4 regions of the Blautia sp. KLE_1732_HM_1032 genome follow, and region 2 is predicted to be linked to each of the others. Evidence: riboswitches for the same ligand, from Rfam matches in the RefSeq annotation. Region 2 holds a riboswitch; each other region holds the start of a gene.
The links. A riboswitch is a leader RNA that binds a small molecule or an ion and turns the genes downstream of it on or off. The one in region 2 is predicted to bind cobalamin.

Region 1 (7,676 bases), 150 kb from region 2:
ATATCGGATACAACAGCGGACATACCTGGATCGTTCTCGGACAGTGTTCCGATAAGAGTGTCGTGATCCTCCACTGTACACCGAATGCCGGCGTACAGATTTCCGGAACACCGACACCAAGCGGAACTTACGGAAGCCAGGCGATCAAGCTGGCAGAAACTTATATGTCTAGGTATCCTGGAGCCAGCAAATATGACTATCATGAATCCAGTGGTAACTATATCCGAAACGGTGCATACTTCAGATGGAACAGAAGCACTCTTTCCGATCCCAACGGATATCTGAACAAGACAGCCAATCAGATCCTTGCAGATCTGTTCTGATCAGGATGTGCTGAAAGAAATTTGTATGTAACAAATAGCAATAAGAAACGTGAGAGGAGAACCTGAGATAACCCGGGTTCTCCTTTTTTAATGTCAAAATCATTAATAAATGTTACAAAGTTTTAAACTAATTAATAGAAAATCCTTGCAATCCAAATAACACTGTGTTAATATATAAAAAGATTGAAACAAGATATTGCAAAAGTATTACAAAGAAAACCAACGAAGCGGATGGTCAGATCCGCTGTATTAAATTAGAATCAGATTGCGAGGGTGAACAGTCATGAAGAAAAGGATATTATGTCTGACACTGGCGCTCATCATCAGCGGAGCACAGGTAGTCAGCGTAAGCGCAACAAGAGAAGATGAGGCAGCGCTTCAGCAGGAGATGGATGCGACCAACGAACAGCTGAATGCGACTTATTCCAGATTGGATGAGCTTTCCTCACAGAAGTCACAGATTGAAGGCGAGATTTCAACTCTTGATGCCAATCTTGTAAACGTGATGGTTTCGATCCAGACACTGGAGGGAGATATCTCCAATAAGGAAGCCGACATTGCATCTACACAGACCAACCTTGAGAAGGCCAAAAATGCCAAGCAGAAACAGTATGAGGCAATGAAGAAACGTATCCAGTATCTCTATGAGAAGGGTGGAGACGATGCATGGTTCCAGATGATGCTGAATGCAGAGAACCTGTCTGACCTTCTTACAAGAGCAGAGTACACACAGAAAACTTATGAGCAGGACCGTAAGAGTCTTGAAAAATATTCCAATACGATCCAGCAGGTGGCAAACCTGGAGGCACAGTACACACAGGAGAAGTCAGAACTGGAGGGAATGAAGCAGGAATATGAGGCAGAGTCCCAGAACCTGCAGGCACAGCTGGATGAGAAGCGTGCCACATCCGCAGATTATGATAATGAGATTGCCTACGCACAGCAGCAGGCTACAGATTATGCCAACCTTCTTGCAGAGCAGACTGCAGAGCTTCAGAGATTAGAGGCTGAGCGTATTGCAGCAGAGGAAGAGGCAAGACGTCAGGCCGAGGCTGAAGCAGCAGCGAGAGCGCAGGCTGAGGCAGAAGAGGAAGCAAGACGCCAGGCAGAGCAGGAAGCACAGCAGGATGAGGCGGACGAGAGCGAAGACGGACAGTACGATGAGGACGGCGACGTGATCGAGAATGCAGATGAGGATACTGCTGAAGATGACACCGAGGCTGTGGATGAAGATGCAGACAATGGTGAGAATGATGATGCGTCCGAGGATACTGAGAATACAGAGGATAATGCAGACGCAGATTACGATAACAGCACAGATGCATCTGAAGAAAGTGCAGAGGACACATCTAATGAAGAGGACACATCCTCAGCCAGTGACAGTTCTTCTTACAGCAGTGGTTCCGGATCTTCTGTTGTGAATTATGCTACACAGTTTGTGGGGAATCCTTACGTATGGGGCGGAACAAGCCTTACCAATGGTGCAGACTGCTCCGGATTTGTACAGAGTGTCTATGCGAACTTCGGAGTCAGCCTTCCGAGAACCTCCTATGAGCAGCAGAATGCAGGTACAGAAGTATCCTACGCAGATGCACAGCCGGGAGATCTGATCTGCTATGGCGGGCACGTGGCTATTTACATGGGTAATGGCCAGATCGTTCATGCATCGAACTCTCAGGACGGGATCAAGATTAGCAATGATGCTACATACAGAACAATTGTATCTGTAAGACGTCTTGTATAATAAGAACGTACAACAGAAAATAAAAATACAGCAGCCCGACAGCAGTTTGTCGGGCTGTTTTTGACGGCAGGAAAAATATTGAAAACCCATGGAACGGAATGAACAGCAACAAAATATGCTCAAAAATGTATAAATTTTAAAAACAGTATTGACATATAATTAACAGGATGTTATTATGATGTCAGTATAATTCCATATTGAACATAGCAAGTGCTGAGGATAGCTGACAGTTATATATTGATTATCAGAAGTCCACAGAAAAGGGAATCAGGTGTGAAACCTGAGCGATCCGGTCACTGTAACGGAGGAGCGAATCTCATAGTCCATTGTACGTATGTATGAGAAGGAGAGAGGAGTCATGATCCCGGAGCCAGGAAACCTGCTTGTTATGGCGAGGTTAAACTTCCGTGTAAAGTGTAACAACCATTTCAGGGACTCCGCACCCCTGGGACGTTGTCTACTTTTTTACGAGAGTAGGCATTTTTTTATGGAATGCGCCTGTTCATATGAATTATACATGATTAAATGGCAGGCGATACTACTCCGGATACATTCGTTCCCTCCGCGCACTCATGAACGGATTATATTTCTACCCCGGGGTGGCATCGCTACCTCTTTTTTTATAGGAAAAAATTATGTGTGGTTATGTCAGGAGAGGAGAAAAGAGCCATGGAGAAACCATACTGGGAAGGCAAAGAATACTCTTACTTCAGCCACAAAAACTGTGAGTATTTTCCGTGCCATAAAGGAGCAAATCCGGAGAATTTTAATTGTCTGTTCTGCTATTGCCCTTTATATGCACTGGGAGATAAATGTGGTGGTAATTTCCGCTTTACGGAAAGCGGGATTAAAGACTGCACCGAATGCAAGCTTCCTCACAGAAGAGAAAATTTCGGATATGTTACAGGTAAATATAGCGAGCTTGCGGAAATTGTACGGAAGCAGCGGGAAAAATAAAAAACAGGCCAGTTCAGATACAGGAAAATGTATATTCCTGTGTTTGAACTGGCCTGTTTTGTTTGGGGTGGACAATATCTGTTATCTGTCGGAAAAGATACAGAAGATCATTCTCTGGTTTGGAGAAAAACCTTGAGTCTGGGAATCTGGTTGTTGAGGATCAGCTGTTCCGGAAACATGGCCTGATGAACAAACTCAGCAGCACAGGTAAAATCTCCGATATGCTCCGGGCCATGGCTGTCACTGGAAAGAAGCAGCGGCAGATCATATTTGCGGCAGCATCGAAGGATCTCGAAACAGTTTTCTCTTGTGTCGCCACGATAGCCATAAGGTGCAAGAGAAGCTTCGTTGATCTCAAAGATCGTGCCGGTTTCCCTGGCAGCCCTTGCAAGCGCATCATAATTAACCGGGTAATGAGTGTTATCACTATGTCCGAGGATCTTTACACAGGGGTTTTTCATTACATTGATAAAAGCTTCTGTGTTTTCAGCTCTGGTACCGCAGCGGTAATTCCAGGCATGCATGCTGGCAATGGCGTAATCAAGTTTACATAATAATTCCTGATCTAAATCTACCGTTCCGCTGCGGTCAAGGATATTCAGTTCAATTCCGTAGAGTAATTCTACACCGAAATGTTTTTTGGGAGAATAGGTAAGGCTGCGGAAATAGGAGGAAGTTCCGGCTGCCAGAGTGCCGGGACCGTGATCAGTGATCCCGAGAAGCCGGAGACCTTTCTCGGCAGCTGCGCGTGCCATGTTGGTGATGGTACATTCCGTGCCGTGACCACTGGCGATGGAGTGGGTATGCATATCAGAAAGATACATAAAAATACACCTCTTTTACTGTTTGAGAACATGTGACAGAGCGGAATACGAATGTCCGCTTTGCATAAATTTTTTCTGAAAAACAAAGGAATTCCTATATAAATCCAAGTATGGCAGAGCAGAAAAACAAAGTCAATAGAGAAAAACATAAAAATACAAAAAAACAAATAAAATCAACAGGGCGCAACCGATAAAAACCACAAAAACAGCTAGAAACACATGTTGGATTTCGTTGACATCGAAGTAGGGGTAAGGTATAATAAAACTACATGAGCACATAGCCGGACAGGAGCGGTTCTGGAAGCGTAGAGGCAGACAGATCACCAGAAACAACCGGTTGTGAGAAAGGAGAATCATGGAGAAATTTCATATAGCAGATGTTCCGAAAACAGACAGGATCACACATCTTGTAGATAATCTTTATGCAAAGATGCCGGTGATCGAATCTGCCAGAGCAAAACTGATCACAGAGTCTTACAAATCAACAGAAGACGAGCCGATCATCACCCGCAGAGCCAAGGCATTTGCCCACATCCTGCACAACATTCCGATCATCATCCGTGATGAGGAGCTGATCGTCGGAAGCAGCACTTTGGCGCCGAGAGGATGTCAGACGTTTCCGGAGTATTCTTTCCAGTGGCTGGAAGATGAGCTGGATACAGTGGCTACCAGAACAGCCGATCCATTTTATATTGCGGAGGAAACCAAGGCGGAGCTCCGTGAGGTACATAAATACTGGAAAGGCAAGACTACCAGTGAGCTTGCAACATCCTACATGGCACCGGAAGCGATTCTTGCCATTGACCACAATATTTTTACACCCGGAAACTATTTCTACAATGGTGTAGGACACGTAACCGTTAAATATGAAGAAGTTCTGGCGATCGGCTATGAAGGGATCATTGCCAAAGCTCAGAAGGAACTGGATGAGTGTAATGTAGGAGATGGTGATTACGCAAAGAAATCCCGTTTCCTGGAAGCAGTTATCATGAGCTGTCAGGCAGTTATCGACTATGCACATCGCTATGCCGAGCTCGCAGAGCAGATGGCATATCAGTGTCAGGATCCGACCAGAAAACAGGAACTCCTTCAGATCGCATCCAATTGTACACGCGTACCGGCGAAGGGCGCCCGTAACTTCTATGAGGCGTGCCAGTCCTTCTGGTTTGTACAGCAGCTGATCCAGATGGAAAGCAGCGGACATTCTATTTCTCCGGGACGTTTTGACCAGTATATGTATCCGTATTACAAGAGTGATATGGAAGCAGGCAATCTTACCAGAGAATTTGCCCAGGAACTGATGGACTGCATATGGGTAAAATTAAACGACCTGAATAAATGCCGTGATGCTGCATCTGCAGAAGGCTTTGCAGGCTACAGCCTTTTCCAGAACCTGATCGCAGGTGGTCAGAACAAGGATGGCGAGGATGTGACCAATGATCTCTCCTTTATGTGCATCCAGGCGTCTATGCATGTGCACCTTCCGGCACCGTCTCTTTCTGTAAGAGTATGGAACGGATCACCACATGAATTCCTGATCAAGGCTGCAGAGCTTACAAGAACAGGAATCGGACTTCCGGCTTATTACAATGATGAGGTTATCATTCCTGCACTGCAGAACCGCGGCCTTTCTCTTGCAGATGCCAGAGAATATAACATCATCGGCTGTGTAGAACCGCAGAAGGCAGGTAAGACAGAGGGGTGGCATGACGCTGCATTCTTTAACATGTGCCGTCCGCTGGAGATGGTTTTCTCTAATGGTATGGACAAAGGGGTACAGATCAGTGTCCAGACCGGCGATGTCACAGAGATGAAGAGCTTCGATGAGTTCTATGATGCATATAAGAAACAGATGGAATATTTCATTTCCCTGCTTGTAAATGCTGATAATGCCATTGATGTGGCACATGCGGAGAGATGTCCGCTTCCATTCCTTTCCTGTATGGTGGATGACTGCCTGAAACGAGGCAAATCCGTTCAGGAAGGCGGAGCTGTTTATAACTTTACAGGTCCTCAGGGATTTGGTATTGCAAACATGGCAGATTCTCTGTATGCGATCCGCAAGCTTGTATATGAAGAAAAGAAGATGACCATGGAAGAGCTGAAGGAGGCTCTGGCATGGAACTACGGCAAGGGTATCGATGCACAGTCTGCAGCAGATATCACCACCATTGTTATGCAGAAGCTTCAGGAGAATGGCATCCGCGTAAATGAGCAGACCGCAACAGCTGTTATGACAGCAGCTCTCGGAACAGAGCCATCTCCGGAGAAGAAAGCAAGATTCGAAGAGATCCACAAGATGATCGAGGAGGTTCCGAAGTTTGGAAACGATATCCCGGATGTGGATTATTTTGCAAGAGATGTGGCTTATACTTACACCAAGCCGCTTCAGAAATATATGAACCCGAGAGGCGGACATTATCAGGCAGGACTTTATCCTGTATCTGCAAACGTTCCTCTTGGCGGACAGACCGGTGCAACACCGGATGGCCGTTACGCACATACTCCGGTAGCAGATGGTGTTTCCCCGTCAGCCGGCAAGGATGTGAAGGGACCGACAGCTGCGGCAACTTCTGTATCCCGCCTGGATCATTTTATCGTATCCAACGGAACACTGTTCAATCAGAAATTCCATCCGTCAGCACTTGCAGGAAGAGAAGGACTGGAGAAATTCGTAGCACTGATCCGCGGATACTTTGATCAGAAGGGTATGCATATGCAGTTTAACGTTGTTGACAGAGAAACACTTCTGGATGCACAGAAGCATCCGGAGAAGTACAAACATCTGGTTGTACGTGTTGCAGGCTACAGCGCATTGTTCACTACACTTTCCAGATCTCTGCAGGACGATATCATCAGACGTACTGAGCAGGGCTTCTAAAGGAGTAACGAATGGACTATTTGGATACAAAGGGCAGGATCTTTGATATTCAGAAATATTCAGTACACGATGGACCGGGTATCCGTACCATCGTGTTCCTGAAGGGCTGCGTTCTTCGCTGCCGCTGGTGCTGTAATCCGGAATCACAGGAATACCGGATCCAGAACATGAAGGTTCTGGGAGAAGATAAAGTGATCGGCCGCGACGTGACAGTTCGTGAGATGATCGAAGAGGTGGAAAAAGACCGTGCCTATTATTATCGTTCCGGAGGCGGGATCACCCTTTCCGGAGGGGAATGTATGTGTCAGGCGGACTTTTCCAGAGATCTTCTTCGCGCGGCAAAGGAGAGAGGGATCAACACAGCGGTAGAAAGTATGGCCTGTGCCCCATGGGAAAAGATCGAACAGGTACTTCCCTATCTGGATGTATATCTGATGGATATCAAGCATATGGATCAGGAAAAACATAAAGAATTCACAGGACGGGCCAACGGACTGATGCTGGAGAATGCAAGAAGGGTTGCGCTCTACGGAAAAACCAGACTGGTGATCCGCGTTCCGGTGATCCCCACATTTAATGATTCTGTGGAAGAGATCCAGGCGATCGCAAGATTTGCAGCATCCCTTCCGGGCGTAAACAAGATCCATCTTCTTCCGTACCACAGACTGGGGCAGGATAAATATGAAGGACTTGGCAGACCCTATTTAATGGAAGGAATCCTTCCGCCTACAGCAGAACATATGCAGATGCTAAAGAATGCAGTGCATGCGGTATGCAGCCTGGACTGCCAGATCGGCGGCTGAGAGATACAGGATTACAGAAAAAAGATCCTTTACAAACAGAAAATATAAAAAACAATAAAAACAACACAAAATACAACAAGAAACCAACATAAAACAACGGATTGTCCTTGACTTATTTTGTGGTATGGGGTAAAATGTTCTCAG
Region 2 (7,676 bases):
GCAAAAAAATCAGGACGGAGGCTGTGGATCATCTTTTTGAAGCGATCCTGTGCCTGAAGGATAAGGAAGAGTGTTATACATTTTTTGAGGATGTGTGCACCATCAATGAGCTGCTTTCTTTATCTCAGCGCTTCGAGGTAGCCAAGATGCTTACTGATAAGCGTACATACCTTGATATTTCCGAGAAAACAGGAGCTTCCACAGCTACGATCAGCCGTGTGAACCGTTCCCTGAACTATGGAAATGATGGTTATGAGATGGTATTTGCACGTATGAAGAAGGATAACGGGGAGCAGGGCGGCGAAGCAGAATAAGGCTTACGTCCATACCGTGATGATAACGGATAATGCTGTAACGAAAAAGAGACAGGCGATCGTGCGTCTGTCTCTTTTTTTTCGGTGCGCCCGGCGACGCACGTTTATGACCGGATGTGAGCTCCGGATATTATTTGTCTTTTTTTGAGGAATCCGTATCTTTTGAGGAATTCATGTGGTCGATCATGTTTTCGATGATCATTTTTTTCATGTATACGTCGAAGCTAAGAAGACAGATAAAGGAAAACTGGTGAAGGAATTCCTTATCCTCCGGGTCGGCGTCCTCAAAAATTTCTCCGGCACTTTTGAAACGGCGCATAAGATCCTTTTCCAGGTAACGGATCTGTGACTGCTCCATACTGAAAACCTCCTGGTAGATGTAAGTCATGTCCTTTTCTGTAACGGACTTGAAGTATTTCTCGGTGATCGGTCCCAGAAGGGTCTGGATATCACTGATGGAGAGGATATTTTTAAAATAGTAGATAAAGATCAGCATCAGCAGATGCTCCCGGGAATACCGCTTTTTTTCCGGCGGGGGAAGGAGCTTGTTCTTTGCGTAATTGTTGATCATGGTCTTGGTCAGGATCTTGTCATCATCATGACGCTTGGTGGAAGCGAGATTATCTTCCATAAAGGTTGTGACCTGATCCATGTAAAGAGCAATATTGGGAATTTCATCGGGTTTTATATAATCAAGCTCAGCAATTTTTGCAAAAATGCTGTTCATCATTTCTTTTTCGTTTTCTGTCATCGCATTATCACCTCTGCTCCCTATTATATAGTTTTAAATACTACTTGTAAAGAAACTTTTTTTCAGAGAGGTGGGTTTACCGGAAAGTAAAGTCATGATAGTATATAAAGATACTGTTCATATGGAAAAAGAAATGGAGATCAAAATGAGTATACATGATGCTTTGGACACATTGAATCCTATGCAGCGGGAAGCTGCCGTACATACAGAGGGACCACTTCTGATCCTCGCAGGAGCCGGTTCCGGAAAAACAAGAGTGCTGACCCACAGGATCGCCTATTTAATGGAAGAAAAGGGTGTAAACCCATGGAATATCCTGGCGATCACCTTTACCAACAAGGCCGCCAGTGAGATGCGGGAACGCGTGAATAAAATTGCGGGAATGGGTGCGGAGAGCGTATGGGTCTCCACCTTCCATTCCGCCTGCGTGAGGATCCTGCGCAGACATATTGAGGTGCTGGGCTTTGGCAGTAATTTTACCATTTATGATGCCGACGACCAGAAAACAGTCATGAAGGAAATCTTCCGGAAATTTGATATCAATACCAAGATTTACAAGGAACGCGCTGTTCTTGCTGAGATTTCCCATGCCAAGGATGAACTGATCACGCCGGAAGAGATGGAGCTGAATGCAGGCGGCGACCCGGACGCACGGAAGATTGCCGGTATGTATAAGGAATATCAGTCTATCCTCCGGGGAAACAATGCGCTGGATTTTGATGACCTGATCGTGAAGACTGTGGAGCTTTTTCAGCATAATCCGGATATCCTGGACTATTATCAGGAACGTTTCAAATATATTATGGTGGATGAGTATCAGGATACCAATACTGCCCAGTTTAAATTCGTAAGTCTTCTTGCTGAAAAATACAAGAATCTCTGTGTGGTTGGTGATGATGATCAGTCCATCTATCGTTTTCGTGGAGCAAATATCGGGAACATCTTAGGCTTTGAGAAGGTTTTTCCAGAGGCTAAGGTGGTGCGCCTGGAACAGAATTACCGTTCTACCCAGAACATCCTCAATGCAGCCAATGAGGTGATCGTCAACAACACAGAGCGTAAGGAAAAACGCCTCTGGACAGAGAACGAAGAGGGCGATAAAGTACATTTCCGTCAGTTCAACAACGGATTTGAGGAAGCGGAGTATGTTGCAGGAGAGATCATCCAGGGGCGCCGCAACGGGAAATTCCAGTACAAGGACTGTGCAGTACTTTATCGGACCAATGCCCAGTCTCGTCTCTTTGAGGAGAAATTTCTCCTGGCAAATGTTCCGTATAAGATTGTCGGCGGCGTGAACTTTTATGCCCGCAAAGAGATCAAGGATCTGTTAAGCTATCTGAAGACCATTGACAATGCCAGTGATGATCTGGCTGTGCGCAGGATCTTAAATGTGCCAAAAAGAGGGATCGGACTCACCAGCATCGGCCGTGTCCAGGACTATGCGGATATGATGAACCTGAGCTTTTACGATGCGCTCCGCGTGGTGGAGGAGGTACCGTCCATTGGCAGGGCAGCAGGAAAGATCAATGATTTTGTATCCTTTATCCAGGGACTGAAAAGTAAGGCAGAGGCCTATACAGTCCGTGAAACCCTGGAAGAGGTCATTGAGCTTACCGGTTATGTGAAGGAACTGGAGGCAGAGAAAACGGAGGAGGCCCAGGCGAGAATCGAAAATATCGATGAGCTGATCTCCAAGACAGAATCCTTCCAGGAAGCCATGGAGGAGGCCGGACAGCCGGCAACACTTTCTGCATTTCTGGAGGAAATCGCACTGGTGGCAGATATCGATTCTGTTGATCCGGATCAGGATTATGTGCTGCTGATGACCCTTCACAGTGCCAAGGGACTGGAGTTCCCAAATGTATTTATCGTGGGAATGGAGGACGGTGTTTTTCCGGGATATGCTTCCATCTGGTCCGGTGATCCGTCGGATATCGAGGAGGAGCGAAGGCTCTGTTATGTGGGGATCACCCGTGCCATGAAGGAACTGACTTTAACTTGTGCAAAACAGCGGATGATCCGTGGGGAGACTCAGTATAACCGTGTGTCACGTTTTGTAAGGGAGGTTCCACGGGAGCTGGTAGATCTTGGACATACCATTCAGGAGAAAAAGCCCAGGGTAGATGATATCGTATCTCCGAAAAGCGCCTATGCCCAGATGAAAATGAATTTCCAGGCAAAGAGCACCCTGCAGAAAAAAGATTTCACAGTGAAGAAGGCGGACAGCCTGGACTATGGTGAGGGAGACACGGTCCGTCATGTGAAATTCGGAGTCGGTATCGTAAAAAATATCGCAGACGGCGGCAGAGACTACGAAGTGACGGTAGACTTTGACAAAGTCGGCGTGAAAAAAATGTTCGCCGGTTTTGCCAAGCTGAAAAAGATCTGAGAGGGATCTCTCCGGGCAGACTATTTCTGCAAAAAACTGTAAAAATCCGGCCTCAAGGTTGTAATTGGAAAACCGGTATGTTAGAATCAGTATCAGCGTAATTGAATTGCTGTGAAGTGAACAGTATCACCGGCACATATGCTGCCGGATACTGTGAGAGGGAATCGGGTAAAAAGCCTGAGCGGTTGCGGCCACTGTATACAGAAGAAGGGATTTCACATGCCATTGCAGAAACTCATGTGAGAAGGCGAAATCCCGATGTCAGAGAGATTCTGGAGAAAATTCTGATACATCATTCATGATCGGCTAAAAGATGAATGGTGTATCAGTTTTTATTTTGCGGAGTTTTTTCTGAGTCTGTAAGTCAGGAAACCTGCTTGACAGTATGTAAGTGGGAGCTTCCGTACAAAGTGTTCCGTGCAGATTTTATGAAGCCCCATCTTTTCGGTTACCCATAGGCAACAGGAGATAAAACAGGCGAAAAGAGAGGAAATGAAATGAAAAACAAGTATGTATCCACAAGAATCATGGCAATGGTAATGGCAGCGGCAATGACCGTATCAGCGGCTCCGGCTGTTTATGCCGCAGAGAGAGCAGACTCCGAGACCATCAAGGAAGACAACCAGCCGGCAGCAGAAGACAGTACAGAGTCTGCAGACACCGAAGATTCTTCCGCAGAGGCAACCAAGACAGAATATCCTCTGACCATCACAACCTATGATTACGATGGAAACGAAATCGAAACCACTTATGAAAAAGCACCGGAAAAAGTCCTTGCTGTATATCAGGGAAGCATTGAGACTATGCTCGCACTTGGTCTGGAAGACCACCTGGTAGCTACCGCAGGTCTTGATAATGAAGTTCCGGAAGATCTCAAAGAAGCATTCTCAAAAACAAATTATCTTGACGAATTTACCCCATCCCTTGAAACTGTAACAATGCTGGAGCCGGACATGATCTTATCCTGGAGCTCTCTTTTCTCTGATAAGAATCTGGGAAATGTAACAGACTGGATCGACAAAGGCTGCAACACCTACTACAACACCAATACTCGTCCGGACGGCGACAGAACACTGGAAAATGAATTCACAGATATCTTAAATATCGGAAAGATCTTCGATGTACAGGACAAAGCACAGGCTATCGTTGATGATGCAAAAGCAGTGATCGACAAAACTCTTACTGCAACTGCAGATGTAAAAGACAAACCAAGCGTAATGGTATTGGAGCCTCTTGGAGATGACATCACAAACTATGGCGTAAAGAGCCTTGGCGGAGATATGGTAACACAGTTAGGCGCAACTCTTGCAAACCCGGATGCTTCCACCGTTGGAAAAGAGGATATCATCGCAGCCAACCCTGACGTGATCTTTGTGGTTTACATGCCATATGCAGGAGATGATCCGGAAACTGTTAAGAACAGCCAGCTTGCAGTGATCCAGGATGATGAGTCCCTGAAGAGCCTTGACGCAGTAAAGAACGGACGTGTTTACCCGATCATGCTCAGTGAGATGTATGCAAGTGCAACACGTACCCAGGACGGAATCGAAACTTTTGCAAAGGGATTATATCCGGACGTAAATCTTGACTGATCGGAGAAAATGCAGTGAAAGAAACAGCTTCACAGAGAAAAAAAGATAAGGTGTTCAGAACATCCATGTATGTGGCAGTTCTCATCGGACTTGCAGGATTCCTTATTTTTTCCATACTTGCAGCCATCACTTTTGGAAATGCGGATCTGTCACTGAAGGATGTATACAGCGTTATCGCTTATAAATTGTTTCATATAAAAAGTCTGTCCGCCTATGCGGAAGGCGCAGTTCATGATGTTGTGTGGCTGATCCGGCTGCCTAGAGTCCTTCTGGCTCTGGCAGTTGGAATGGCTCTTTCCGTGTGCGGCGTGGTGATGCAGGCTATCGTGCAGAACCCGCTGGCAGACCCGTATGTGCTGGGTATCTCATCTGGTGCATCTCTGGGTGCCACACTGGCCATCATGCTTGGAATCGGAAGCTTTCTTGGTGGAAACTCTGTGGGAATCACAGCTTTCATTGGCGCGATGATCACTTCTTTTGCGGTGATCGCCATTGCAAACATGGGTGGAAAGGCAACTTCCGCAAAACTGATCCTTGCGGGAATGGCGGTCAGCGCAGTCTGTTCTGCTTTTTCCAATTTTGTCATTTATATTACCAATGACAAAAATGCGGCAACAGAAGTTATGAAGTGGAGCATGGGAAGTCTTGCCGGAGCAAGCTGGACCAGAGTGGGTGTAATGCTTCCGGTCATGCTGGTGTGCGTGGCTGTTTTCTGGACGCAGTACCGGAACCTGAATCTGATGCTTCTGGGAGATGACGTATCCATTACCCTTGGAACAGATCTGCACAGACTGCGGACTTTTTATCTGATCGTTGCTTCTGTTATGATCGGATTTGCCGTGTACTGTGCCGGTGTAATCGGATTTGTGGGACTGGTGATCCCTCATGTGGTCCGGATCCTTTTTGGAACAGATCACAGAAAACTGCTCCCCTTAAGTGCGCTTCTTGGTGCATCGTTTCTGATCTGGTGCGATGTGGCATGTCGTGTGATCCTTAAAAATTCCGAGATGCCCATCGGTGTGCTGGTATCCATTATCGGTGCTCCCTGCTTTATTTATCTGCTTGTGCGGAAATCCTATGGATTCGGAGGTGCCCGGTAATGAAGATCACCACAGAAAATATTCAGGTTGGCTTTCACGCCAGACAGATCCTGAAGGGAATCTCCATGGAATCCCAGGATAAGGAACTGGTAGGAATCATCGGACCAAACGGAAGCGGAAAATCCACTTTGCTGAAATGCATTTACCGTATTCTGAAACCAGACGCAGGAGCCGTGTATCTGGACGGCGAGGAGCTTCATTCCATGAGTGTTCGAAGCTCTGCGAAAAAAATGGCCGTGGTGGCACAGCACAATTATTATAATTTTGATTTTACGGTCCGCGAGGTGGTTCTTATGGGGCGTGCGCCTCATAAAAAGACTCTGGAACGGGACAATGCAAAAGATTACCAGATCGTGGATGAAGCGCTGAAAACCGTACAGATGGAGGCGTTTGCAGACCGTACCTTTTCCACTCTTTCCGGAGGAGAGCAGCAGAGGGTGATCCTGGCAAGAGCACTTGCCCAGCAGACCTCTGCACTGATTCTGGATGAGCCTACCAATCATCTGGACATTACCCACCAGATCATGCTGATGGAGCTGGTGAAAAAACTTAATGTAACCGTGATCTCCGCTATTCACGATCTGAATATTGCAGCAGCATACTGTGATAAGATCTATGTACTGAAGGACGGAGTTCTGGAAGGTTACGGAACGCCGGAAGAAGTCCTGACCCCGGAGCTGATCCGCAGGATCTATAAAGTAGAAGCGGAGATCGTTTACGACAGCCGCGGAAAGATGCATATTTTGTTTTTATGATTCTGGCTGTGAGGCGGGATGCATAGAGGGAAAAAGATGAAAAAGATCGGGATTTTGACATGCCTTAATTCCAATGATGTGTGTACCAGGGCAGGATGTCTGTCTGCATTTCGGGAAAGAAGAGATTTTTTTTCCGGCTATCCGGAAGATACGATTCTGGCAGCTGTGATGACATGCAACGGATGCAAAGAAACCAATGCAAAAGAACCTGCTGAAGATGAGGGGATTTTGGAAAAGGCAGATCGGCTGGTCAGTGAAAAGATCAGCGTCATCCATGTCGGGGTATGCCGTCTGAATGAGGAAAAAAAGGAATGTCCGCGGATAACACAGATCTGCGGTCTGATAGAAGAACGCGGGATCAAAGTGATCCGAGGAACCCATAAAGAATAAGAGAAAACCGCCGTATCTTTCCGGAAATGCCGGAAATACGGCGATTTTTTTACAGAATGTTTCTGCGAAAATTTGTGTAAGTTCTGGTAAAACCAGACATATGGTGGTATAATAAGAACATTAAAAAAAGGCTCGGGTGCAGCGACCTCAAAAAACGCTGCGCTGCAGATTTACTGACAGAAAGTACAGCCGAACAGAAAGAAAGGATGGTGCAGTGTTATGAATTTAAATACAACAAAACTTGAAGAACTGCTCGCAACACTGAAGAAAAAAGAAGAAGAGAAAGATAAGAACACAGTCCTTTGGGTACTGGCGATCATCGGTGCTGTTGCAGCTGTTGCTGGTATTGCGTTTGCAGTATACCGTTTCTTCGCTCCGGATTATC
Region 3 (7,676 bases), 140 kb from region 2:
GATATAGTCTGCATCCTTCGCCTTGGCATAAAACTCTTCCATCTGCATATTCATGGTGGAAAGAGCATTGTCATTTACTCCCGTATCCTCCGGAACATAATTTCCCCCTGCAAGAGAGATCATTTCTGAAACATAGTCGCCGCTTTTTCTTATATTTACCGCACCTACGGAGTTGATATAAAAGAACGCTACGGTCTTGTCTGTTTTATCTGCTGTGAGAACCTTATCCAGCTTGTCCGTCTGCTCTTTGAAAACCTTTTCTGCTACATCTTCTTTTCCCAGAAGAACTGCGTAAAGCTTCATCCACTCGGTCCTTCCAAGAGGATGACTCTCATAGCTGGAACGCTCTACCATTACAGGGATCCCGAACTGCTCCAGTTTCTCCTGTACCTCCGGATTGTGATGGATCATGGTGGATTCAATGGCAAGGTCACAGCCCTCGTTCAGGATCAGCTCGTAATCCGGAGCATTGTACTTGCCGGCATAGATCATCTTTTTCTGTTCCATGGCGTCCTTTGCTTCCTGGATATACCATCCGTCTTCCTTGGTTCCGGAAAGCTTGATGCTGTCAATCCCGTCGATAGCGCGGAAAAGATCCATGGCCGAGGTTGCTACCAGATAGATATTGTTTATGGGCTGCTGCAGAACCGCAATGTCAGGATCCAGCCCCTCCGGTGCTTTCTTGCCTTCGGGAACTACAAGAAACTGTCCTTCCTGATCAATGGTGAGCAGCGCATAGCCATCGTTGTAGTAATCCACATTAAATTCCTTTGCGTAGAAAAGATCCATACTGTGGTCAAAGGTAAGGCCTGGAATATCCGCAGGCTTATGTTCTGTCTCTGCTGCCTGCACTGCAAAAGCACACCCCAGGATCAGGGTCAGCGTCAGAAATATGTATGAAATTATTTTTTTCATTTTTCTTCCTTTTTCATGCTTGAAGAATCAAAATTCAGGGTATACTCAATCTCGTGAGGAGTACTCATGGCTACAGTATCTGCAGTCACTTCCATTTCTGCGTCAAAGACTGTGACCGGGATCTCAAATGTGGAGTTTCCGTCTTTGTTCACCGGCTCATATTTTTCGCCGTCCACGATCATGTAATCATAATTCGGACTGCTCCAGATGATGGTTGCCGTAGCTTCTTTGCCCTTGATCTCTACTTTAGCTGGAGATTCTACAGATGCTCTTCCTGTTCCGCCTGTAAGGGTTACATCCGTCTCATAGGTTCCGTCCTCCAGCTTCAGCTCTTCCGGTTTTTTCCCTTCGGATTTTTTGTCGTCAGAGGTTTTTACAGGATTCTTTACGCTGACTTTATGGTCGTACCATTTGCCTTTTTCTCCCAGGATCGCCACGTTAAATTCCTCACCAATGGCCGGTACCGGGATATCAAATCCGTAAACCTCCTCTGTATAACCATCGCTGTACTTCACTGTATCTGTGGTCGGCTCAATGATCTCTGCTCCGTCCTTCTGGGCATCCTCGGCAGTTCCCGCAAACAGGTTAACGATCTTCTTGGAAACCAGACTTACGTGGATGGTCATTTTACCATCTTTGACCGTGAGCTCTCCTTTTTTGTCATTGGCCTCATTTACATGAAACATGCTGCTGTCTGTACCAAACTCTGCTGTATAAACGCCATCTTCCAGGGTATCTGCTTTGGCTGCATCTGTATCCTTTTCTTCGGAAGCTTCTGCTTCCTCACCGGACTCTGTTTTTGTTTCATCTGTTTTTGCCATCGCAGGCACAGAGCCCAGCACCAGGACTGATGCACTTGCCATTGCAAGAATTAAGTTTACATAGCGTTTTTTCATGATAATCTTCTCCCTTCCATAGATACAGCAATCTGCCCGGAAAACAGTCTTCCTGATCTTTCCGGGCAGTTACATTGATTTCTTATAGGTATCTGAACTCACTCAGATATTTTTATATTTATTATTCTGCGGACTCCTCAGCAGAATCAGCCTCTGTATCTGCTGCTGCATCAGAATCTGCGGACTCCTCAGTGCTTCCCAGAGAATCGATGGCTGCCTTTGTATGCTCTACATAAAGCTTCTCAACTGCTTCGATTCTTCCAAGACCCTCGATCTGGCAGTCAACCTTATCGAAGTTTCCGGATGCTACAAACTGGCTCTTCCAGGAATCCTCCTCATCACCGGCCATATCGTTATTTGCATGGTCTCCGGCAACAACCATCAGCGGACGAAGAACAACGTTCTTGTATCCTGCTTCTTTTACCTTCTCGATAACCTTGTCGCAGGCTGTATCTTCCGGCTTACCCTCTACAGTACCGATGAATGCGTTCTTCAATCCAAGGTTTTCCATCTGTGTCTGCATCTGATCGTATGTAACGTTAGCTGTATGAGATGTTCCATGTCCCATGAATACGAATGCTGTGCCAGCCTCAGCTGCTGCATCCATGCTGTCAAATCCGGCCTCTTTGCAAGCCGTATCTGTGATCGCCTGAGCAACGGCTTTCTTGTCATCATTGATCACAGTTGCATCGTCTCCAACCTCACCGAGCATTGGCTCTGCGATAGCTACAGACTCGAATTTATCTTTATAGCCATTGATCGCTTCTGTCATCTCATCGTACTCAGCACCATGCATCAGATGGGTAGGCTGTACAACCAGATTCTTAACACCATTCTCTACTGCACGGTCAAGAGCCTGCTGCATGTTATCGATCACTTCATCATCTCTTGCCTCTACATGGTTGATGATGATCTGTGCTGTAAATGCTCTTCTTACAGACCAGTCCGGATAAGCTTCTGCAAGAGCATCCTCGATTCCCTTGACATCCTCTGCACGGCTGTCATTGAAGGAAGTACCAAAGCTTACAACAAGAAGTTCATTCTCACCGATCTCATCCTGGTTACGCGGATCGTCCTTGGAAGCATCTCCTGTGTCACGTCCGAAATAATCCGGATCTGCATTCTCACCCTCTACCAGTTCTTTCTGAGCATCTGTCAGAGCATCCCATGCTTCTTTGGCTGCCTTGCAGTCCTCATCTGTTGTGTCGTTTCTTTCCTGTACATAGATCTTGTCGATCAGAGCTGCTACATTATCTGCTGCTTCCTGATCTGCATCAGAAGCCTCTGTGGTATCAGCTGCCTCAGCGTTCTCTTCTGTAGCAGAATCCTCTGCTGCCATTGCTGTTGTAGCCGCACCCATAGAGCATGTCATGGAAACTGCGAGCATCAGAGCTAACATTGTTTTTCTTTTCATTTCTCATTGTCCTCTTTTCATGTATTTCCAGAATACTGATATGTACAAAAAAGCAGCAGCTCTCTGCGGCCGCCTGCTCACACATGATTCTCTGCGCAATACAAATACATAAAAAGAAGTTCTGTATTGTTATGGAGAATACCGATTCGTAAACCGCGAATCCCTGAATCTCACAATAAGGCAGTTCTCCTGACTTGGTTCCACGCTGCTTTCCCTTCCCGGTCTCCCAGTGGTTATAAAAGCAGCTCCCCTTTCACAGTGACGGTATCGTTCCGGATTCTCACCGGATTCTCTTTTGCACATCCGACTGGATGCAACCTTATCATTATAACATTTGCACATATTTTCTTTTACCTGGTTATCTAACTTTTACCACAAACTCATAAATTTGTCAAGATTGATGTCAGACGATTCACGGTTTTCTGTGATCTTCGCTCACCAAAAACACCTCGCGAAATATTACCAGTGAACAGTAACCGGTTTTCTCCCTGTATCTGTCAGTTATTATCAGAATACTTTCTCCAATATTCATGCACATCCTGCATAAAAAACAGCCCCTTTCTGTCATCACCCTGATATCAGAAAAGGACTGTCTTACACTGGATATTCGCAATCCGCTTCGCTACTTGCTCATAACAGATAAACTGCTTTGCAGTTTATCTGTTAAAATACTCCTGCTCCAGGTATCTGGCTACGTAGACTCCGCTGGCAGATGCATGGGACAGAGAATGGGTCACGCCGCTGCAGTCTCCGATAACAAAGAGACCCTTGTGGCAGGTTTCCAGATTTTCGTCGATCTCAACCTCCATGTTGTAGAATTTAACCTCCACGCCATAAAGCAAAGTATCGTCATCCGCGGTTCCCGGTGCGATCTTATCCAGAGCATAGATCATCTCGATGATGCCATCCAGGATACGTTTCGGCATAACAAGACTTAAATCTCCCGGTGTCGCAGAAAGTGTAGGTGTTACGAAACTTTCCTCAATACGGGCTTTTGTGCTTCGTCTTCCGCGGATCAGATCTCCAAACCGCTGTACCATAACACCACCGCCAAGCATATTGGAAAGTCTTGCAATGCTCTCACCGTATCCGTTGCTGTCATGGAACGGCTCTGAGAAATGCTTGGATACCAGAAGGGCAAAGTTTGTATTGTTGGTATGCTTTGCCGGATCTTCGTAGCTGTGACCGTTTACTGTGATGATACCGTTGGTATTTTCATTCACGACAACACCTCGCGGGTTCATGCAGAAGGTACGGACCATATCCTCAAACTTCTCAGTTCTGTAAACGATCTTGCTCTCATAAAGCTCATCTGTCAGACGGCTGAAAACCTCTGCCGGAAGCTCCACACGGACTCCGATGTCCACACGGTTGGAAAGAGTCGGGATCTTAAGCTCTGTACATACCGTCTCCATCCATTTACTTCCGCTTCGTCCTGCGGAGATGATACAGTAAGTTCCCTCGTAACGCTCATCTCCTACAAAAACTGCATAACCGTCTTCAGTTTTTTCTACTTTGTCAACAGATGCGTCAAAATAGAAGTCCACATGGTCTTTCATTTTTTCATAGAGGTTCTGAAGTACCACATAGTTGATATCTGTTCCCAGATGGCGGACTGATGCATCCAGAAGATGCAGGCCGTTCTGAAGGCAGAGCTTACGGATCTCGCTGTTTGTGGTAGAATAAAGTTTGGTTCCCTCACCGCCATGCATCAGGTTCAGTTTATCTACATATTCCATCAGCTCTGTAGCTGTATCCTTGCCGATATGCTGGTACAGAGTTCCGCCAAACTGATTGGTGATATTGTATTTTCCGTCGGAGAAAGCGCCTGCACCGCCAAATCCCTTCATGATCGCACAGGTTTTGCAGTGGATACAGGATTTTACTTTCTTTCCGTCGATGGGACATTTTCTTTTTTCCAGAGGATGACCAGCTTCAAAAACCGCGATCTTTTTCTCCGGATCATTATTCATCAGTTCATAGGCCGCAAAGATTCCACCGGGACCTGCTCCTACGATCAGTACATCATATTTCATAAATAAAAACTCCTTATCTTGTATTGCACATTTTCAGTGCTTTGTTTTTGCACAAACCCTGTCTATTCTACAATAAACGTGTTCAAAAGTCACCGTTTTTTTTCGGTTTTGGAAAAAAATCCTCAATCCTTCCGGAACCTTCCGATCTTAAGCTTTCTTCCATCTGTTTCCACGGTAATAGCACCGTTTTTCATGGTGTATTCCACCTGACTTCCGGCCTCTTTAAGCCGCTCTACGGTTTCCGGTGACGGATGTCCGTAGGTGTTGGTGAGCGAACAGGAAATGATCGCCACTTCCGGCTTTATTTTCTCAAGAAATGCTTCTGTGGTAGAATAACGGGAACCGTGATGTCCCACCTTCAGACAGTCAACATCCTCAAGCCCCCCGGCTGCCAGAAGCTTTTTCTCCGTATCTGCACCGATATCTCCGGTAAAAAGCATCTGAAAATCTCCAAAAGACAACTCCATCACCATAGCTTCCTCATTCACATCTTTTCCTGTGGCATTTTTCTCCGGCCACAGAACAGAAAAAGATACTTTGCCGCAAGGCAATTCATCCCCTTTTACTGCTGTCACGACCTTAACTCCGGCTGTTTTTGCTGCCTCTGCAAGCTCCCTCCACGCATCTGGTCTTTCCGCCCAGGCAGGCAGGATCAGATATCCGGCCCGGATGGTTGTAAGACCTTTTCCCATATATTCCAGAAGCTCCTTCACACCGTTGATATGATCCTGATCTGTATGGGAAATAAAAATCCCATCCAGCCAGGAAATCCCCTGACTTTTCAATGCCGGCAAAAGGCAGTATCTTCCAAGATCCGACTGGCTGCTGCTTCCTCCGTCAATCAGAAAATGGTGATCCTCCGGGGTCTCCACAAGAATACCGTCACCTTGTCCTACATCCAGGCAGATCACCTTCAGACTTCCTGCTGGATGATATCCCAGTATCAGGATTCCGACTGCCAGAAAAATACCGGCTGTTATCCGGATAGCATATAGCTTCCAACAACCTGCTTCCGCCCGCTCCTCTGATAACTCCGTTTCCTCACTGACTGCTTTTTTCTTCCGGAGCTGTTCTTTTATATACTGTCCCATAAACAGGACTATTATCAAAAAGCCATAATATACCACAATCTGCCATATTTCCGGCTCCCCTCCGATCCAAGTACTCCATCCTGATCTTCCTGCCAGACTGCAGAGATATTCATAAAAAAGCAGCAGTACCCTTGCCGGCAGGATTACCAGTTTTGCCGCAGGAATACTGAGAATTCCCAGCAACAGCGCCACCATTCCTCCAGTCAGCACTACCCCCACACTTGGAAGCACCAACAGATTCAGGATAAATCCGGCAATAGAGACTTCTCCGAAAAACTTCAGCATCACCGGCAGAGTCACAAGCTGAAGAGCTATAGGACTTACCAGTGCCTTTGTCCATTTTTTCTCCGCTCCTGCAAGGGCACAGATCTTTTTCGCAGCGAGCCCCATTCCCAGAACACAGCCAAAGGACAGAAGAAATCCACTGTCCAGGAGATAGGCCGGAGATTCCACAAGGATCATCATGGCAGTTACGGAAAGAGCACTCATCATATCATAGATCCGTCCGGTGATCCTGGCTCCCATGGCGATCAGAAACATAGTTACTGCACGCATGGTGGAAACACTCCCTCCGGTCATGATCCCATACTGCAGCATCACTCCCAGAGAAAAAATCCCGGCAGGCCAGATTCCCAGTCCCATCTTCTTTAGAAGGTTGTAAAGCCCCATTCCCAGAATACTGATATGAAGTCCGCTGATGGCAAGGATATGTATGATTCCGGCCAGCTGATAGCGCATCTGTGTTTCCGGATCCAGTTCCTGTTTGTCTCCAAGCGTCATGGCACAAAAAACAGGCGCATCTTTTCCTGCAGCTTCCTTCAGGATCTGTCTGCAGCTTTCTTTTATCTCCAAAAGGAGCTGCCTGTAGCCGGAATACACTGCTGTTTTCTTTTGGAGCACAGCGTTCTTCATAAAATAATAAATATGACGACAGGCATAAAAGTGTTGGCTGTCAAAGCCCCCCGGATTCGCAGGACCTTCCACTCTTTTCAACGTTCCCTTGACCAGGATCCGCATTCCCGGTTTCAGATTTTCTTCTTTTTTGAGAAATATTCTTACATTTTCAATTGGAAACTTTTTTGACTGATGGATAAGATATGTTTTTTTCAGATAAACAGACTGGGAAAATTCTGTGTTTTCATACTGTTCCACCTCCCCGCAGATTATGGAACCAGGGTGCGCTTCGATCTGCTCCTGCACATTTAACGGAAGGGGATTCCCCCTGATCAGAGGAATCCCCATAAGCTCCAGTGCGCCAAGACTCAGCACCATAAGAAAACACAAAAGACACATCGGCCTTTTCGCCATAAATGTTCTCCCGTTT
Region 4 (7,676 bases), 1.2 Mb from region 2:
TCACCGTTGGAGAATTTTACGCCCTCACGGATCTTGAAGGTCCATGTTTTTCCATCGTCACTGTTTTCCCACTCTTCCGCAAGACATGGAACGATCTCACCGTTCTCATCGAATTTTGTGAGGCACTCGCCGATCGCATAACGGGATACAACCCAGCTAAAATACTGCTCTGTCGGCTCCAGTGTATCTGCAAAGCTTGTTACTCCGATGGTGATTTCCTTATCACTTTTTTTGTCACCTTTTGCCTGAGCCACTGTTGCCATTGAAAGGGTCATCATACATGCAAGTGTAGCAGCCAGCACTTTTTTAACTACATTATTTCTCATTTCATCCTCCTAAAGATAATATACTGATTATATGGTGTTGGTTTGTTACAGAGTTGTTTTATTGATCCTGGCGCGGATCCAGTACATCACGGATGCTGTCTCCAAGCATGTTGAAAACAACAACACAGATCACGATAGCGATACCAGGGTAGATCATAAGCCATGGCGCCTTTGCCATGTAGGTTCTTCCTTCATTCAGCATCAGTCCCCACTCCGGTGTCGGCGCAGTTGCACCAAATCCCAGGAATGAAAGGGAAGCCAGCTCCAGCATCATAGTTCCGATATCTGCTGCCGCAGTTACCACCATCTGGGTTACCATGTTGGGAAGAATGTGTACAAGAAGAATTTTCCAGGTCTTTGTTCCGTTTACTATAGCTGCCTCTATGTAAAGACTCTTCTTGACTTTCAAGACCATACTTCGTGCAAGACGGGCATATTTTGTCCAGCTTACAGCCGCAATGGAAATAACGGCATTGACCAGGTTTGGTCCAAGCATACCGGCAATGGCAATGGCCAGTACAAGCCCAGGGAAGGAGATCATCATATCTGCGATACGCATGATCACTGCATCCACAACGCCGCCGAAATATCCGGCAATAACTCCTAAAAATGTACCGATGACAAAGATCACTGCAACCAGACATAAGGTCATGATCAGAGAGGTTCTTGTTCCGAAGATAACACGGGAAAGAAGATCTCGTCCAAGCTTATCCGTTCCGAACGGATGAGCGGAGCTTGGCTCCTGCAGTGATTCGGTCATAACTGCATTCAGTGGATCATATGGTGAGAGCTGCGGCGCAAAGATCGCAATTCCGATCACCACGAGACCCAGAATGAAGAAAAGAGTGAACTGTTTATTTTCTTTGAATGTTCGTAATACCTTTTTCAATTATCTATCCTCCTTAAGTCTTGGATCGAGATAAGTATAGGACAGATCCACAAGCAGGTTGATGCACATGTACAGGATCGCGATCCAAAGTACATAGCCCTGTACAAGAGGATAGTCACGACAGGAAATCGCCTTTACTGCCATATTTCCCATTCCAGGCCAGTTGTAAATGATCTCTACAACTGCAGTACCTCCCAGAAGACTTCCAAGGGAAAGTCCCAACAGCGTTACCAGCGGAAGCATAACATTAGGAAGGACGTGTTTCCAGAGAATGACGCTTTCCTTGATTCCACGCATTCTTGCACCTGTGACATAATCCTGATGAAGTTCCTCCAGCACTGCACTTCTTACCTGTCTGGTATATTTTGCAGACATGGCAAGTGCAAGAGTCAGCGCCGGGAGGATCATGGATTTAAAATCCGTACTGCCTCCTGCAACATTGATCCAGCGAAGCTGAACACCAAAGATGCTGAGAAGGATCAGGCCCAGCCAGAAGCTTGGAACAGATACTCCCACAAAGGTAATTCCTCTCACAAAATAATCCGGGAATTTGTTCTGATATACAGCGGCCAGGATTCCAAGCGGTATGGAAATAATGACCATCATCAGAAGTGCCAGCAACGACATCCTCAGCGTCGGCCAGAAACAGGATACCAGTTTATCTGTTACCGGCATTTTGAAAGAATAGGACTGTCCCATATCTCCTGTAACAACACCCTTCAGCCAGGAACCATACTGCACGAGAAAGGGCTGATCAAGGCCAAGCTCATGTCTTGTCTGTTCCAGAAGCTCTGGTGTAGGAAGATTACCACACTCTGTCAGCATGATCTCCGCAGGATCACCAGGTGACAGGTAGGTCAGTCCAAATGTGAAAAAGCTGATTCCAAATAATACAATGATGATCTGGAGAAATCTTTTTCCTACTTGTTTCTTTGTCACGTTTTACTCCTTTCCTCATTTGATGCGATTTTAACATTGCCGTTTTAATTTAGTTAGATAAAAGAAACTATTGGATTCTTAATATGCAGAATATGCATGGAATTTTAGAAAATTTGCACGAAAAAAGCCCGTGACGAAATACGGGCACACAAAATAAATATGCTTCCTATCTTCCGTAAGAATCATTTTAAAACAATTGCAAGCAGGTCTCCTGACTTAGGATCCTTACCCTCAGACACCTTCCCGGTCTATTTCTCACGCACTCGACCAGTGGTACTTTGTCTGAGGATTTCCCCTTACAGTGACGGGATCGTACCGGATTTACACCGGTTTCCCTATTAATCCTCTCAGAACTTACAACGGCTGATGTGAAAATCAGCAAATGCTGTCAAATTACTGAAACATTATATGATAAAACTATAGTTTATGTCTATGGAAAAATGTTATATTTTTAGAAAACTCATAAATTTTGTTAAAGATGCTTGAATTGTATATATCCCCCATGGGGGATTTGACAATTGGATTTATCTGATCTGCTAAAAAAACACGGATTTTACCTCGCTATTTTTACAAATAGAATAGCAAATGGTAAAACCCGGTTTTCTTACTGTTTCAATATGATTTCAGACAGAAGCGTTCTGAAAAGGTTGTTTACTATCAGGTCAGAGTCTCCGTGATCGCTGCATATGCGATCATTGGTCCGTCTTCAATAATGTTCAGACTGGCTGTCTGATAAAGTACGACTCCGTTTTCAGTTGCAATAGATGTGTAAAGTAAATTTCCATAGTAATCTCTCAGTTCACCCAATTCTTCTCCCTTAAAGAAGTACTCTCCAGGCTTCTTGGATGGATACCAGCATCCGGTATACGGCGCATATTCATAGACTACATTTTCCAAAAGCATCTGACGGTAATGCTTCAGACCATGACATTTCTTTCCCTGGAGATGAAAAACAAGGTGACGGACGTCTCTTTTATCCTGTTCTACTTCCTCCCAGGTCCAGTAGCTGTGTCCGCCTCTTTCGATGAGAATACTTGGAATTCCAAGAGAAGAAGCATAATTGTAGGCGCCACCTGTGGCGGTTGTGGAACGGACCACATATTTTACGCCGATATGCCGTGCCATATGTAATGATTTCTCTGCTGTCTTTTCATCTACAACCCCTACATAATAAACATAGGGATGAAGCTGTTCGAACCCATCTCCGCTATGCAGGTCGATATAATAATCTGCTATGGAAAAAAGCTTTGTCACTATAGCATAGGCAATACGATCTGCAGCTGTTCCCTCAGGATCTCCGGGGAAAACGCGGTTCAGGTTCTTGCCATCCTCATAGACCAGACTCATGGTGCGATGCTCAAAGCCACTGACATTGACCAGTGGAACGATGATCACATTTCCCTTCAGTTCTTCCGGTTGAAATTCTTTTGCAAGTTCCATTGCCGCCTGGATTCCTACATACTCCGCACTGTGTATTCCCGCTGTGATCAGTATCGTCGGTCCGTCTTTCACTCCGCATATCACAGTTGCCGGCATTGCTATGCCGTATCCTGTGATCTTAATTTTCCCCTGTGCCTTCTCTCCTTTTTCAATCACCCAGTCATCAATTTTGATCATTGGTTGTTTCCCTTTTCCTTTTTTATATTTCCGCACTTTTGACGATAAGTATATCATGCCTAACCGAAATTGTACATATCAGAAAAAAGCTTTCGTAACCGTTCATTCTGATCCGACGTACAAAAGCTTTTTTCTTGAATGCTATATAATTTATCTTTTTACCAATTCTTTGGTGATTTCTTCCCAGCTGACTCCTTTTTCAACCATGAGTACCATCATATGATAAAGAAAATCTGAAATTTCGTATTTAATTTCTTCTTTATCCGGATTTTTGGCTGCAATGACGATCTCTGTGCATTCTTCACCGACTTTTTTCAAAATCTTGTCGATTCCTTTATCAAAAAGATAATTGGTATAGGAACCTTCCTTTGGATGTTCTTTTCGGTCAGTGATCACATCATACACATTCTGGAACACGTGAAGAGGATTGGTATCATCGTACTCCTTTTTCATCAGCGGTTTGAAGAAACAAGTACGGTTTCCTGTATGGCAGGCTGCGCCCACCTGCTCCACTTTGGCAAGGATCGTATCATTATCACAGTCAATGGTAAGAGACTTTACATACTGTACGTGGCCGGATGTCAGACCTTTGGTCCAGAGCTCATTCCGGCTGCGACTCCAGTATGTCATTTTTCCAAGCTTCAATGTTGTGTTAAAAGCAAGCTCATTCATATAGGCCAGCATCAGTACTTCATCCGTCCGGTAATCCTGGACAATAACCGGAACCATTCCGTCACTGTTTAATTTAAAGTCCGACCATGCAATATTACTTTTATATGTGTTTACCGGAATTCCGGCTTCTTCGCAGGTTTCCTTAAATGTATGCAGATCATTTTCAAGACTGCTTACATAAGCACCGCAAAGTCCGGACACAGCTGGTTCTCCTAAAAGCTCCAGAATGTTCTCAGATCTGTTTTCATCGGTATGAAGAACAATGGAAATCTGAGAAATCTCTGCAATTTCATTTTCGACAGTGTCCAAAGCCAGAACAGTGTCTGCATATGTTTCGATCAGATCCTGATTTTCTGTGAATTCTCTCAGATCAGAGATGCTGATCATCATACGCTCTTTTCCAAAGCGCCGGGATACTTCTTCCAGAAGCTTGATATTATTCTCTTTCGAAAAATTCAGTACAACTTTGGCACATCCCGCATAGATCAGCTTTTTTACATCTTCCATACGTTTGATATTTCCCGCTGCGATCACCGGGATCTCAGATACCTGACAGATATCACGGATTTTTCCGATCGCACGGTCATGCTCTGCATCTGCGGAAGAAAAGTCAAATACCAGAAGCTCATCTGCCCCATTGTCACCGTAAAATTTTGCAAGTGTTTCTACATTTCCGTCTCCGAAAAGATTTCTCTGTCCAAATCCTGTTACCGCCTTTTCTGAATGAAGATAAAGGCATGGGATCAACTGTTTGTTCATAAGTGGTCTCCTTCTGTATCAGAGGCTTCCCTTGGTAGAAAGCACGTCTGTGATCCGGGAATCGTACTGTGTTGCTGCATCAAGGGCTTTCGCAAAGCTTTTAAACATGGCCTCTGCCACATGATGGCTGTTTCCTCCGGAAAGAACCTTGATGTGAAGATTCATTGCTGCGGAATAGGATACTGCATAAAAGAATTCCTTTACCATCTCTGTAGCCATATCTCCTATTTTTTCCGTAGAAAACGCTGCATCCCATCCAAGATAAGGTCTTCCGGAAAGATCTACTGCGCAGAGCACAAGCACTTCATCCATAGGAAGGATACAGCTGCCGTAACGTTTGATTCCTTTTTTGTCGCCAACTGCCTCACGGATAGCGTTTCCAAGGACGATCCCTGTATCTTCAATGGTGTGATGATCATCTACATTCAGATCACCGTGGACTCTCAGCGTAAGATCATACAGTCCATGGCGCGTAAAACCGTCCAGCATATGGTCAAAAAAGCCAATACCTGTATCAATATCGGAACTTCCTGTTCCATCAATATTCAGTTGCAGACGTATCTGCGTTTCTTTTGTGTTTCTTTCGATCAGTGCTTCTCTTGCCATTATTCGTTCTCCTTGTCCTCTTCCTCAAAACGGACTGCAATGGAATTTGCGTGTGCAGTCAGCTGTTCCGATGTGGCAAACTGGATGATGTCCTTGTGGATCTTTCGGAGTGCTTCCCTGGAATAATATACAATACTGGATTTTTTGATAAAATCATCTACAGAAAGTGCGGAGAAAAATTTGGCAGTTCCATTGGTAGGAAGTACATGGTTTGGTCCTGCAAAATAATCTCCAAGGGGTTCAGAGCTGTGCTCTCCGATAAAGATCGCACCTGCATTTCGTACCTTCATCATATCTTCAAAAGGATGCTTTGTGACGATCTCCATATGTTCAGAAGCAATTTCATTGGCAGCCTCAATGGCCTCATCCATATCTTCTGCGATCAGGATATAACCAAAGTTCTCCAGGGATTTCTCAATAATGGCTTTTCTGGAAAGTACCTCAACAAAACCTCTGACTTCTTCATCTACCTGATCTGCAAATTCCTCATTTGTTGTGATCAGGATCGCAGATGCCATCTCATCATGTTCTGCCTGAGAAAGAAGATCTGCTGCAATATAACGAGGATTTGCAGTCTCATCTGCAAGAACGAGGATCTCGCTTGGGCCGGCAATAGAATCAATGCTTACGTATCCATAAACTGCCTTTTTTGCAAGCGCAACAAAAATATTTCCGGGTCCTACGATCTTGTCAACCTTTGGAATACTCTCGGTTCCATATGCAAGTGCTCCGATGGCCTGTGCACCACCCACTTTATAGATTTCATCTGCTCCGGCTTCGTTAGCAGCAACAAGTGTGCTTGGATTTACTTTTCCGTCTTTTCCAGGAGGTGTTGTCATTACAATACGGTCAACACCGGCAACTTTTGCAGGAACGATATTCATCAGCACGGAAGACGGATATACAGCCTTTCCACCGGGAACGTAAACACCTACACAGTTCAGAGCGGTTACCTTCTGACCAAGCATGGTTCCATCTGTTGTGCTTGTGAACCAGCTGTTCTGAAGCTGCTTTTCGTGATAGCTGCGGATATTCACCAATGCTTTTTTGATCACATCGATCAGGGAAGGATCTACCAGCTTGTATGCTTCCTCGATCTCCTCAGGGGTTACACGGATCGTATCCTTTGTAACTTCGACTTTATCAAATTCTCTGGTAAATGCAAATAACGCGGTATCTCCCTCTGCTTTTACTTTGGCAAGGATATTTGCTACTGCATCCTCGTATTTTCCGTAATTATTAGGGCTTCTTTTTAAGAGAGTTTCCAGAATATCTTTTGTAGATTCTTTGGTGAGTTTTACCTTACGCATAATAAATTCTGCCTTCTTTCTGTATTTTGGAGGTTCATCTGTTGTTCAGTTTATTTGATCACACTTCGAAGTTCCGTGATCAGTTTGCGGATCCGTTCATCTTCCATTTTCATGCTGACCTGATTGACTACCATACGTGCAGACAGCGGGCAGACTTCTTCCAGCACCTTCAGGCCATTCTCGCGAAGGGTGCTTCCGGTTTCCACGATATCCACGATAACCTCGGAAAGTCCTACGATCGGTGCAAGCTCGATGGAACCGTTCAGCTTAATGATCTCCACAGTCTGATGCTTTTTGTTATAGAAGTAATCCTTTGCAATATTTGGATATTTTGTAGCTACACGGATCAGCTGATTGTTATTCAGGACTTCTCTGGCGCTTTCAGGGCCACATACGCACATGCGGCATGCTCCAAATCCAAGATCCATAACCTCATATAGCTTTCTTCCTTCTTCCAGAATGGTATCCTTACCTACGATACCGATATCTGCTGCACCATACTCTACATAAGTCGGCACATCCGGACCTTTTGCAAGGAAAAACTTCAGCTTCAGTTCC

Region 1: another riboswitch for cobalamin. It lies ahead of NQ489_RS14470 (cysteine-rich small domain-containing protein); the one in region 2 lies ahead of NQ489_RS15145 (ABC transporter substrate-binding protein).
Region 3: another riboswitch for cobalamin. It lies ahead of NQ489_RS14535 (sirohydrochlorin cobaltochelatase); the one in region 2 lies ahead of NQ489_RS15145 (ABC transporter substrate-binding protein).
Region 4: another riboswitch for cobalamin. It lies ahead of nikB (nickel ABC transporter permease); the one in region 2 lies ahead of NQ489_RS15145 (ABC transporter substrate-binding protein).

Annotation. Positions count from the first base shown of each region.
Region 1 is NZ_CP102266.1:3,025,828-3,033,503, reverse strand. It holds gene NQ489_RS14480 (N-acetylmuramoyl-L-alanine amidase family protein) at 1-323, shown strand, start outside; gene NQ489_RS14475 (C40 family peptidase) at 607-2,067, shown strand; cobalamin riboswitch at 2,299-2,468, shown strand; gene NQ489_RS14470 (cysteine-rich small domain-containing protein) at 2,737-3,024, shown strand; gene NQ489_RS14465 (phosphatase) at 3,132-3,848, opposite strand; gene NQ489_RS14460 (glycyl radical protein) at 4,204-6,729, shown strand; gene NQ489_RS14455 (glycyl-radical enzyme activating protein) at 6,741-7,532, shown strand.
Region 2 is NZ_CP102266.1:3,179,373-3,187,048, reverse strand. It holds gene NQ489_RS15160 (YerC/YecD family TrpR-related protein) at 1-314, shown strand, start outside; gene NQ489_RS15155 (DUF1836 domain-containing protein) at 445-1,065, opposite strand; gene pcrA (DNA helicase PcrA) at 1,211-3,454, shown strand; cobalamin riboswitch at 3,556-3,845, shown strand; gene NQ489_RS15145 (ABC transporter substrate-binding protein) at 3,952-5,046, shown strand; gene NQ489_RS15140 (FecCD family ABC transporter permease) at 5,061-6,146, shown strand; gene NQ489_RS15135 (ABC transporter ATP-binding protein) at 6,146-6,901, shown strand; gene NQ489_RS15130 (CGGC domain-containing protein) at 6,938-7,291, shown strand; gene NQ489_RS15125 (hypothetical protein) at 7,511-7,676, shown strand, end outside.
Region 3 is NZ_CP102266.1:3,043,943-3,051,618, forward strand. It holds gene NQ489_RS14525 (ABC transporter substrate-binding protein) at 1-915, opposite strand, end outside; gene NQ489_RS14530 (hypothetical protein) at 912-1,811, opposite strand; gene NQ489_RS14535 (sirohydrochlorin cobaltochelatase) at 1,933-3,225, opposite strand; cobalamin riboswitch at 3,388-3,562, opposite strand; gene NQ489_RS14540 (NAD(P)/FAD-dependent oxidoreductase) at 3,882-5,261, opposite strand; gene NQ489_RS14545 (DNA internalization-related competence protein ComEC/Rec2) at 5,384-7,660, opposite strand.
Region 4 is NZ_CP102266.1:1,992,948-2,000,623, forward strand. It holds gene NQ489_RS09550 (ABC transporter substrate-binding protein) at 1-326, opposite strand, end outside; gene nikC (nickel transporter permease) at 385-1,215, opposite strand; gene nikB (nickel ABC transporter permease) at 1,216-2,154, opposite strand; cobalamin riboswitch at 2,339-2,527, opposite strand; gene NQ489_RS09565 (M14 family metallopeptidase) at 2,812-3,771, opposite strand; gene hisIE (bifunctional phosphoribosyl-AMP cyclohydrolase/phosphoribosyl-ATP diphosphatase HisIE) at 3,922-5,202, opposite strand; gene hisB (imidazoleglycerol-phosphate dehydratase HisB) at 5,221-5,808, opposite strand; gene hisD (histidinol dehydrogenase) at 5,808-7,118, opposite strand; gene hisG (ATP phosphoribosyltransferase) at 7,169-7,676, opposite strand, start outside.